Regions from separate parts of the Bradyrhizobium sp. CCBAU 53340 genome, predicted to be linked through region 3. Evidence: predicted binding sites of a transcription regulator. Region 3 holds the regulator's gene; each other region holds the start of a gene.

What was found. Region 3 encodes PhoB, which activates phosphate uptake and scavenging genes when phosphate is short. Its sites were predicted from a motif close to TGTCATNNANCTGTCAT; they were not measured.
Region 1: ugpB (sn-glycerol-3-phosphate ABC transporter substrate-binding protein UgpB) is a predicted target of PhoB. The motif match lies at 1,552-1,568, and genes of this name have one in related genera.
Region 2: XH89_RS11850 (UDP-2,3-diacylglucosamine diphosphatase) is a predicted target of PhoB. The motif match lies at 1,797-1,813, and genes of this name have one in related genera.

The regions. Positions count from the first base shown of each region.
Region 1 is NZ_CP030055.1:114,943-118,215, reverse strand. It holds gene ugpA (sn-glycerol-3-phosphate ABC transporter permease UgpA) at 1-99, opposite strand, end outside; gene ugpB (sn-glycerol-3-phosphate ABC transporter substrate-binding protein UgpB) at 181-1,497, opposite strand; gene XH89_RS00515 (CaiB/BaiF CoA-transferase family protein) at 1,887-3,089, opposite strand; gene XH89_RS00510 (organic hydroperoxide resistance protein) at 3,262-3,273, opposite strand, start outside.
Region 2 is NZ_CP030055.1:2,526,062-2,529,334, forward strand. It holds gene XH89_RS11840 (PAS domain S-box protein) at 1-346, opposite strand, end outside; gene thiD (bifunctional hydroxymethylpyrimidine kinase/phosphomethylpyrimidine kinase) at 600-1,439, shown strand; gene XH89_RS11850 (UDP-2,3-diacylglucosamine diphosphatase) at 1,837-2,649, shown strand; gene XH89_RS11855 (glycosyltransferase family 1 protein) at 2,663-3,273, shown strand, end outside.
Region 3 is NZ_CP030055.1:7,477,975-7,481,247, reverse strand. It holds gene pstB (phosphate ABC transporter ATP-binding protein PstB) at 1-681, shown strand, start outside; gene phoU (phosphate signaling complex protein PhoU) at 693-1,409, shown strand; gene phoB (phosphate regulon transcriptional regulator PhoB) at 1,424-2,137, shown strand; gene XH89_RS35475 (GcrA family cell cycle regulator) at 2,228-2,740, opposite strand; gene XH89_RS35470 (aspartate aminotransferase family protein) at 3,197-3,273, shown strand, end outside.

The DNA.
Region 1 (3,273 bases), 370 kb from region 3:
CGCCGCCGGCCAGTAGAAGAAGATCAGCGAAATCGCAAGTTGCGGAAACACCAGGAGGCAGGCGAGCAGCCTGCCTGAAAAGATGGCCCGGTTCTCCATGAAGCCCCCCGCCTCATCTCGAGAGATCGTGTCGTGCGAGATCGTGGCTGCGGAAGGGCCGCAGCCACGATTGAAGCGGCCTTACTTGGTCGCGGTCCGCTCGAATTGACGGAGCATCTGATTGCCGCGCGAGACCGCGGCATCGAGCGCCGCCTTGGCCGGCTTCTTGCCGGCGAGCGCCGCTTCGATTTCCTCGGACCAGACGTCGCGCATCTGAACCATGCCGCCGAAGCGCAGGCCGCGCGAATTCTCGGTCGGCGGCTTGTTGGTGAGCTCCTTCAGCGGCACTTCGAGGATCGGATTCTTCTCATAGAAACCCGACGCCTTGGTCTTCTCATAGGCCGCCTTGGTGATCGGCAGGTATCCCGAGACTTCATGCAGATAAACCTGACGATCGGTATCGGAGAGGAAGGTGAAGAACTTCGCGATGCCCTTATATTCCTCGGCCGACCGGCCTCCCATCACCCACAGCGAAGCGCCGCCGATGATGGAGTTCTGCGGCGCGTCCTTGGCGTCCGGGAAGTACGGCATCGCAACCGCCGTATAGTTGAACTTCGCGTTGGCCTTGACGTTCGGATAGAACGCCGAGGACGTCATATAGAGACCGCATTCACCGGAGGTGAAGCGACCTTCGCCGGTGTTGGTGCGGCCCGAATAATCGTAGCTCTTGTCTTTCTGGAGCTCGACGAGGTTCTCGAGCAGCTTGGTCTCGAGCGGGTTGTTGAAGTCCAGCACCGTGTCGAAACCGTCGAGGCCGTTGGCCTTGGAGCCGATCGCGACGTTGTGCCACGCCGAGAACTGCTCGATGAAGCCCCAAGTGACCCAGCTCGACGAGAAGCCGCAGGTCGGGCTCGTCGCGTGCAGCTTCTTGGCGTCTTCGAACACTTCCGGCCAGGTCTTGGGCGGGTTTTCGATGCCGGCCTTCTTCAGCGCGTCGAGGTTGACCCACATCACCATGCTCGACGAGTTGAAGGGGAAGGAGAGCATCTCGCCCTTCGCGGTAGAGTAATAGCCCGTGATCGCGGGCAGGTAGGACTGCGGATCGAACTTCTCGCCCTGCTCCTTCATCAGATCGGACACCGGCTTGATGGCGCCCTTGGCTGCCATCATGGTCGCGGTGCCGACCTCGAACACCTGCATGATGCCCGGCGCGCTGCCGGCGCGAAACGCCGCGATGCCCGCGTTCAGCGTATCGGCATAGCTGCCCTTGAAGGTGGGGATGATCTTGTAGTCGCTCTGCGACGCGTTGAAATCGTTCGCGAGCTTGACCACGACATCGTTGTTCGGGCCCGTCATCGCGTGCCACCATTGGATTTCGGTCACGGCCAGTGCCGGCGAAGCCGTCATGCCGACAGTGAGTGCAACAGCGGCAGCTGTCCCAAGAAATCGAAGAGCCATCAAGAAAACCTCCCTCAGCCGTCAATAAAGAAGCGCTTGCGCTAGCAGCGCCATATGACGTTCACATGACTGTGTAAGCGGCCGAAACGAAAGCGGCAAGCGCTGGAAAAGGGAAGCCATCAAATAGGCGGAGGCGGCGCGCGCGGCCTGCTTCGTTCGCGGCGCACATGTGTGCCCGCGCCGCACTGCGGAATCGCGTGATGTCAGGACGATGGGGCCGCGGGCTCGAAAACCCCTCCCGCTTGCGGGAGAGGTCGCGCGTAGCGCGGGTGAGGGCTTTCTCCTCTAGGGGATTGTCCCGCCGTGGAGATACCCTCTCCCCGACCCTCTCCCGCAAGCGGGAGTGGGAGCGCACCTGCGCTGCCGCTCGGTCTTGTTCTGATCGCGTCCTAGCGCTTGCGCTCGGGCCCACAGACCGTGCCCTTGGCGATCATCGCGTCGATCTCCGCCTTTGAGTAGCCGAACTCGCCCAGCACCTCCTGGGAGTGCTGGCTGAACTTCGGCGGCAGCCGACGCAGGCTCGGCTTGCTGCGGTCGAGCCGGATCGGCGAGGCCACGCCCTTGTACCAGTCCTTCTCGATGACATCGCCGCGGGCGATCGTGTGCGGGTTGGTCAGCGCCTGGTCGATCTTCTGCACGGGGCCTGCAGGCAGGCCGGCGGCGAGCAGGCGATTGCACAGCGGCTCGGCCTCATGCTGGCTGAACACCGCGGCAAGCACTGCGCGCAGCGCCTCGCGATTGGCGATGCGGTCCTTGTTGCGGGCAAAGCGCGGATCGGTGCCGAGCTCGGGCTTGCCGATTTCCTTGGCGAGCTTGCGGAAGGTGCCGTCATTGCCGACGCCGATGAAGATGTTGTCGGTCTTGGTCGGGAAGATGGCGTAAGGCACGAGGTTGGGATGCTCGTTGCCGGTGAGGCCGGGCGGCTTGCCGTGCATGAAATAATTCGCGGTGTGCGGATGCATGATGGCAAGGCCGGTTTCGTACAGCGTCGTCTCCAGGAACTGGCCCTTGCCCGAGCGCTGCCGCTCCGACAGCGCCATCAGGATGCCGATCGCCGCGTAAAGGCCGGTGGTGATGTCGACCAGCGGCACGCCGATCCGCATCGGGCCACTCTCGGCCGATCCGGTCGCCGCGATCATGCCGGTCATGGCCTGGATGATGGCGTCATAGCCGGGATTGCCGCCGCGTGGGCCGTCGGCGCCGAAGCCGCAGATCCGGCAATGCACGAGGCGCGGGAATTTCTCGCTGAGCACCTCGTTGCCGATGCCCCATTTCTCCAGCGTGCCCGGCTTGAAATTCTCGATCAGGACGTCCGCCGTCTCCAGCATCTTGAGCAGCACGACACGGCCGCCCTCGGAAGCGAGGTCGAGGCCGATCGAGCGCTTGTTGCGGTTGATGCCGATGAAATAGGCCGCATCGTCCTCGTGGAAGGGAGGCCTCCATTCACGCACCTCGTCGCCCGCCGGCGGCTCGACCTTGATCACGTCGGCGCCATGGTCGGCGAGGATCTGGGTGCAGTAGGGACCACCGAGCACGCGCGTGAGATCGATGACGCGCAGTCCGCTCATTGCGCCCAATGCCGCTTCAGTCATGCCTTCGCTTCCCCTGTATCGATATTGATCACAGGCCTAGCGAGGTTCGTGCGCGCCAGCAATGGCTTGCCGCGTGGGGGCGTATGCGTCGCCGCGCAATCCCGCGGCGTGGGAAATCTCGCGGAAGCGGCCGGCCCGAGGGGGATCCCGGGCCAGCCAATTCACCGGCCGATCAGACGACCGT
Region 2 (3,273 bases), 2.8 Mb from region 3:
GAAGCGGCCAGAGCGCGGCCGCGGTGAAGATCGACGCGAGTGCGGTCGCCGCCTTGACCAGGCCCTCGATGCCGTAGATCGGCACCCAGAGCGTGTAGATCGACAGCACATGCGTCAGGCCGCAGGCCATGATGAAGGTCGCGAAGGCCCAAAAGACCCAGCCGAATTTGAGGTCACGCCGTTTGGTGACGAGGATCGCCAGCGCAAACGGGATCGAGAAATAGGCAATCGCAATGCTGGCGTCGGAGACGACGTGGAGCCAGATCAGCTCGGGTTCCCACAGCAGGCAGATGCCGTGCGGTGAGAACATCGAGGAGTCCAGGATGCGTTCGAAATAGGCCCACATGATCGGTTCCCGAGAGGGTTGCAGCCCGCAGCGGTCCGCAACATCGCGTCGCCCGCGAATCAATTGATATTTCGACCCATCTGGAGGAGCGCGCCAAGGCCGGGTGATGCCGAGGTCATATTTCGCGCGATATGCACGCTCGCGGGACGACAGGGCGGTGCCGGCCCATTTCGCCTGATTCGCGGCTGCGCGAGCGGGGACCCAGCGGCCGGCCTGGCTTGCTGGTGCCGTGGGGGCAGGCTAGGACAGGCCAATGTCAGGACAGATCATGACCGGGTCTTCTTCAAGCGAGCGTACCACGCCTGTGGCGATCACCATCGCCGGCTCTGATTCGAGCGGCGGTGCCGGGATCCAGGCCGACCTGAAGACCTTTGCCGCGCTCGGCGTTTACGGCGCCTCCGCGATCACGGCGCTGACGGCGCAGAACACCCAAGGCGTCACCGGCATTCACGCCGTGCCGGCTGCATTCGTCACCGCGCAGATCGATGCGGTGTTCGCCGATCTCGACGTCGGCGCAGTAAAGATCGGCATGGTGGCGCAGGCTGGCAGCATCGACGCGATCGCCTCAGCGCTGTCGCGCTGGAAGCCTCGCCACGTCGTGCTCGATCCCGTGATGGTGGCAACCTCGGGCGACCGGCTGCTGGCTGCGGAGGCCGTCGAAGCCTTGCGCGCGAAACTGATGCCGCTCGCATCCGTGATCACGCCCAATCTGCCGGAGGCGGCCGCACTGCTCGATGAGCCGGTCGCGCGAAGCGAAGCCGAGATCGAAGGCCAGGGGCGCCGTCTGCTCGGGCTCGGCTGCCGTGCGGTCCTGATCAAGGGCGGGCACGGCGAGGGCAGCGAGAGCATCGACTATCTCGTCAGCGCCCATCACACGATCGCGCTCGCCGCGCCGCGCGTCGCCACCCGCAATACCCACGGCACCGGCTGCTCGTTGTCCTCGGCGGTCGCGGCGGGCCTTGCCAAGGGCGAGGATCTCGAGACGGCCGTGCGCAACGCCAAGAGCTGGATCAGCGCAGCGATCGCAGCCGCCGACCGCTTCAGTGTCGGACATGGCCACGGACCGATCCATCATTTCCACAGGTTTTACTGACGCAGCGGCGATTCATCCGTTTGGCGCGGCTGTCTCACCCTCCCCTGGAGGGGAGGGTCGGCTCACATTGAGCGCAGCGAAATGTGAGACGGGGTGGGGTGACGGTTTCTCCGCATCCGACCGTGCCCGTGTTGAGAGATCACCCCACCCCGCTCGCGCTGCGCGCGATCGACCCTCCCCCTCCAGGGCCCTCCAGGGAGGGTAAGAGTTCGTCCCTCTGTTGGTCGGCTTGTCGCTTCCCGGTTCATGAGTGAACTCGTGCCGCCCCATGTCGCCTGATTGTCGCATGCGGCTGATATTCGCGGGGAGGGCGAGGCAAGGTCTGATTCGTATCTGAGGGTGCCTCAAAGGTTCAATCGTCATCCCCCTGTCACGGGACATTGTTACAGGCTGTCGCATGGGAAGTTACGATGTGAGTGACGAGAGCCCGGAGCGGCGCTTTCGCACGTTGTTCATCTCCGACGTCCATCTCGGAGCCCGCGGCTCGCAAGCCGACCTGTTGCTGGACTTCCTGCGCTACCACGATGCCGACACGATCTATCTCGTCGGCGACATCGTCGATGGCTGGGCGCTGAAATCGAGCTGGCACTGGCCGCAATCGCATAACGACCTGGTTCAGAAGCTGTTGCGCAAGGCGCGCAAGGGCGCCAAGGTCATCTACGTCCCCGGCAATCACGACGAGTTCCTGCGCAACTATTACGGCACCCATTTCGGCGGCATCGACGTCGTCGAGAACACCGTCCACGCCGGCGTGGACGGCAAGCGCTATCTCGTCATCCACGGCGATATCTTCGACCTCGTGGTGCAGAATGCGCGCTGGCTCGCCCATCTCGGCGACAAGGCCTACGACTTCGCGATCCAGATGAATCGCTTCGTCAACTTCTTCCGCCGCCTGTTCGGCGTGCCCTATTGGTCGCTGTCGCAATGGGCCAAGCAGAAGGTGAAGAACGCGGTCAACTATATCGGCGCGTTCGAGCAGGCGCTCTCGGCCGAAGCGCGGCGCCATGATGCCGACGGCGTGATCTGCGGTCACATCCACTACGCCGTGATCCGCGACGAGAACGGCATCCGCTACATGAACTGCGGTGATTGGGTCGAAAGCTGCACCGCGCTGGTCGAGCACGACGACGGCCATTTCGAGATCATCACCTGGGCCGATCATTTGCGGAAACCCGCGGAAGTCCCGCAGGTGGCGGCAAGAGCTGCCTGACGAGAGCTGCTTGATGCGCATCCTGGTCGCGACCGACGCCTGGCACCCGCAAGTCAACGGTGTGGTTCGGACGCTGACCAAGCTGGCTGATGCCGCCGAGGGACTCGGTGTCGAGTTCACATTCCTGACGCCGCAATCGTTCCGCACCTTCGCGATGCCGAGCTATCGCGACGTGCGGCTGGCGATGCCGCGCCCGGCGCGCATCGCGAGGCTGATCGAGGAAGCGCGCCCCGACAGCATCCATATCGCCACCGAAGGGCCGATCGGCCTGATGGTCCGCCGCTATTGCCGCCAGCGCAGACTGCCGTTCACGACCAGCTTCCACACCCGTTTTCCCGAATATGTCCGCGCCCGCGTGCCGGTTCCGGGCTCGCTGATCTGGCGGGCGCTGCGCCGTTTCCACAGCCCGAGCCAGGCGGTGATGGCGGCAACGCCGGCGCTGGCCCGGGAGCTCAGCGAGCGCGGCTTCGACAATGTCGTGCTGTGGCCGCGCGGCGTCGACACGCATCTGTTCCATCCTCGCGCCGTCGATCTCTGCCTGCCGGCCCCGGTGTTTCTCTCGGTCGGCCGCGTCGCGGTGGAGAAGAATCTGGAAGCGTTCCTCGACCTCGATCTGCCCGGCAC
Region 3 (3,273 bases):
ACGCTCGGCACCAACCGCGTCACCGCCTTCATCGGCCCGTCCGGCTGCGGCAAGTCGACCCTGCTGCGCATCTTCAATCGGATGTATGATCTCTATCCGGGCCAGCGCGCTAGCGGTCAGCTGATGCTCGATCAGACCAACATTCTCGATCCCAAGCTCGACCTCAACCTGCTGCGCGCCCGCGTCGGTATGGTATTCCAGAAGCCGACGCCGTTCCCGATGACGATCTACGAGAACATCGCCTTCGGCATCCGGCTCTATGAGAAGATCTCGAAATCCGAGATGGACGACCGCGTCGAGAAGGCGCTGCGCGGCGGCGCGCTGTGGAACGAGGTCAAGGACAAGCTCAATGCCTCCGGCCTGTCGCTCTCCGGCGGCCAGCAGCAGCGCCTCTGCATCGCCCGCACCGTCGCGGTGCGGCCCGAGGTGATCCTGTTCGACGAGCCGTGCTCGGCGCTCGACCCGATCTCGACCGCCAAGGTCGAGGAGCTGATCCAGGAGCTGTCCGAGAACTACACGATCGCGATCGTCACCCACAACATGCAGCAGGCGGCGCGCGTCTCCGACAAGACTGCCTTCATGTATCTCGGCGAGCTGATCGAGTTCGACGACACCAGCAAGATCTTCACGTCGCCGTCCGACCGGCGCACGCAGGATTACATCACCGGCCGGTTCGGCTGAGGAGACAGGACATGGGTTCTGAACATACCGCAAAAGCCTTCGACACCGACCTCCAGGAGCTCACCCGCCTGGTCGCCGAGATGGGCGGCATCGCCGAGCGCATGATCGTCGATTCCGTCGACGCGCTGATCCGCCGCGATGTCGCGCTCGGCCAGCGCGTCGTTACCATCGACGCCGAGCTCGACGCGCTGCAGAAGAAGATCGAGGAGCGCGCCGTGCTGACCATCGCGCGCCGCCAGCCGATGGCGGTCGATCTGCGCGAGATCGTCGGCGCCATGCGCGTTGCGACCGATCTCGAACGGATCGGCGACCTCGCCAAGAACATGGGCAAGCGCGTCGCGGCGCTGGAGACGGATTTCCATCCGCTCAAGCTGTTCCGCGGCCTGGAGCACATGACCGACCTCGTGCAGCAGCAGGTCAAGTCGGTGCTGGACGCCTATGCCGCGCACGATCTGCCGGCGGCGATGGCGGTGTGGAAGGGCGACGAGGAAGTCGACGCCATCTGCACCTCGCTGTTCCGCGAGCTCCTCACCTACATGATGGAGGATCCGCGCAACATCTCATTCTGCATCCATCTGATGTTCTGCGCCAAGAACATCGAGCGGATCGGCGACCATGCCACCAACATCGCCGAGACGGTGTTCTACATGATCGAAGGCCAGGCCATCACCGACAAGCGGCCGAAGGGCGACATGACGACCTTCGCCACCACGGTCCCGAATACTTAAGGAGCGACGAGCCCATGGGCGCACGCATTATGGTTGTTGAGGACGAGGAAGCTCTCACCGAGCTTCTCCGCTACAACCTCGAGGGCGACGGCTATGACGTCGAGACGGTGATGCGCGGCGACGACGCCGACACCCGCCTCAAGGAGCACATCCCCGATCTGATCGTGCTCGACTGGATGCTGCCGGGGCTCTCGGGCATCGAGCTGTGCCGCCGGCTGCGGACCCGGTCCGACACCAAGCAGCTGCCGATTATCATGCTCACCGCGCGCGGCGAGGAGAGCGAGCGGGTGCGGGGACTTGCCACCGGCGCCGACGATTACATCGTCAAGCCGTTCTCGGTGCCCGAGCTGCTCGCCCGCGTGAAGGGCCTCTTGCGGCGCGCCAGCCCCGAGCGGCTCGCCACCGTGCTCGCTTTCGGCGACATCGAGCTCGACCGCGAAAAGCGCCGCGTGGCGCGCTCGGGCCGGCCGATCGATCTCGGCCCGACCGAATACCGCCTGCTGGAGTTCTTCCTCGAACATCCGGGCCGCGTGTTCTCGCGCGAGCAGCTGCTCGACAGCGTCTGGGGCCGCGACATCTATATCGACGAGCGCACCGTGGACGTCCATATCGGCCGCCTGCGCAAGCTGCTCAATCTCGGCCGCGAGCAGGATCCGATCCGCACCGTCCGCGGTGCCGGCTATGCGCTCGACGATCGCTTTGCCAAGGCAGAGCAGACGTCAAGCTAGCGGCACTCATGCCAAACAAAAAAGCGCGCCCAGTGGCGCGCTTTTCTTTTTGTCCCGGCCCGGGCCGGGACAATGTCGTCTCAGCAATGCTCAGCGCGTGCTCGGCTTGGCCGGCGCGCGGCGCCGATCGGCGGCCGGCTGATAGGCGACACGCGAGTGCTGGGCGCAGTAGGGCAGGCCGGACAGTGCCTTGCCGCCGCAGAAGAAGAAATCCGGGCTCGAGGGGTCGCCGACCGGCCAGTGGCAGGTCGCCTCGTTGAGTTCGAGCAGCGAGAGCCGCTGGCTCATCGGCACCACGTTGTCATAGGTAACGGGTTCGGCTTCGACCTCGACCTCGAAGGCCTGCGCCAGCGCGGTGTTGCCGCGCGCCATGGGGCGGCTCACCCGCATCATGTGCTGCGCGGGACGCGCCTTGCGCGGCCGCGGAGCTGCCGATGAGGGGCTCTTGGCCCGGCCGGACAGGCCGAGCCTGTGCACCTTGCCGATCACGGCGTTGCGGGTGACATTCCCAAGCTCAGCGGCGATCTGGCTGGCCGAAAGTCCGGCCTCCCAGAGCTTTTTCAGCTGCTCGACGCGATCGTCGGACCAGGTCAAAACCGTCATTGCACCCTTTCCTTCGCCGCGCGCCGCCATCCTGGGGCGGCACGACGAATGCCTAAGTCTCGAAAAACCCGTGCCGCCAGAATCCCTTAAGGCTCGCCGGGCGCACCAGATGCGCCCGAACGTTTACGCCGGTACATGAGGACTTATGGGATCAGAACCGCTGCACGAGATGTCGTATCTGACAAGCCAAACGCTACAATATGGCGTGACTCACGCGCAAGAGTCCGCCGACTCGCTTCCACATGTTCCGTGGCGAAAATCCCGCAAAATCGCCACCGCAAGACTACGGAATCAGCGTTTCGCGAGGCTTTCCGGGCGGCATTGACACCCGTTTCACCAGGCCTAAGATAGTCGTGCGTGCCGCCCTTAAAAGGCGGCACGTTTCGTTTTCCGGGCCGGTCAATGGTGCGTTGCGCAATGCACACATTGTCCGTCCGCAACAATCAAGTGATCGTCATGACCAACAGCGCAGCGCCGCATTTGCTCCCCGTTTTCGCCAGAGCCGACATCGGTTTTGAGCGCGGTGAAGGCGT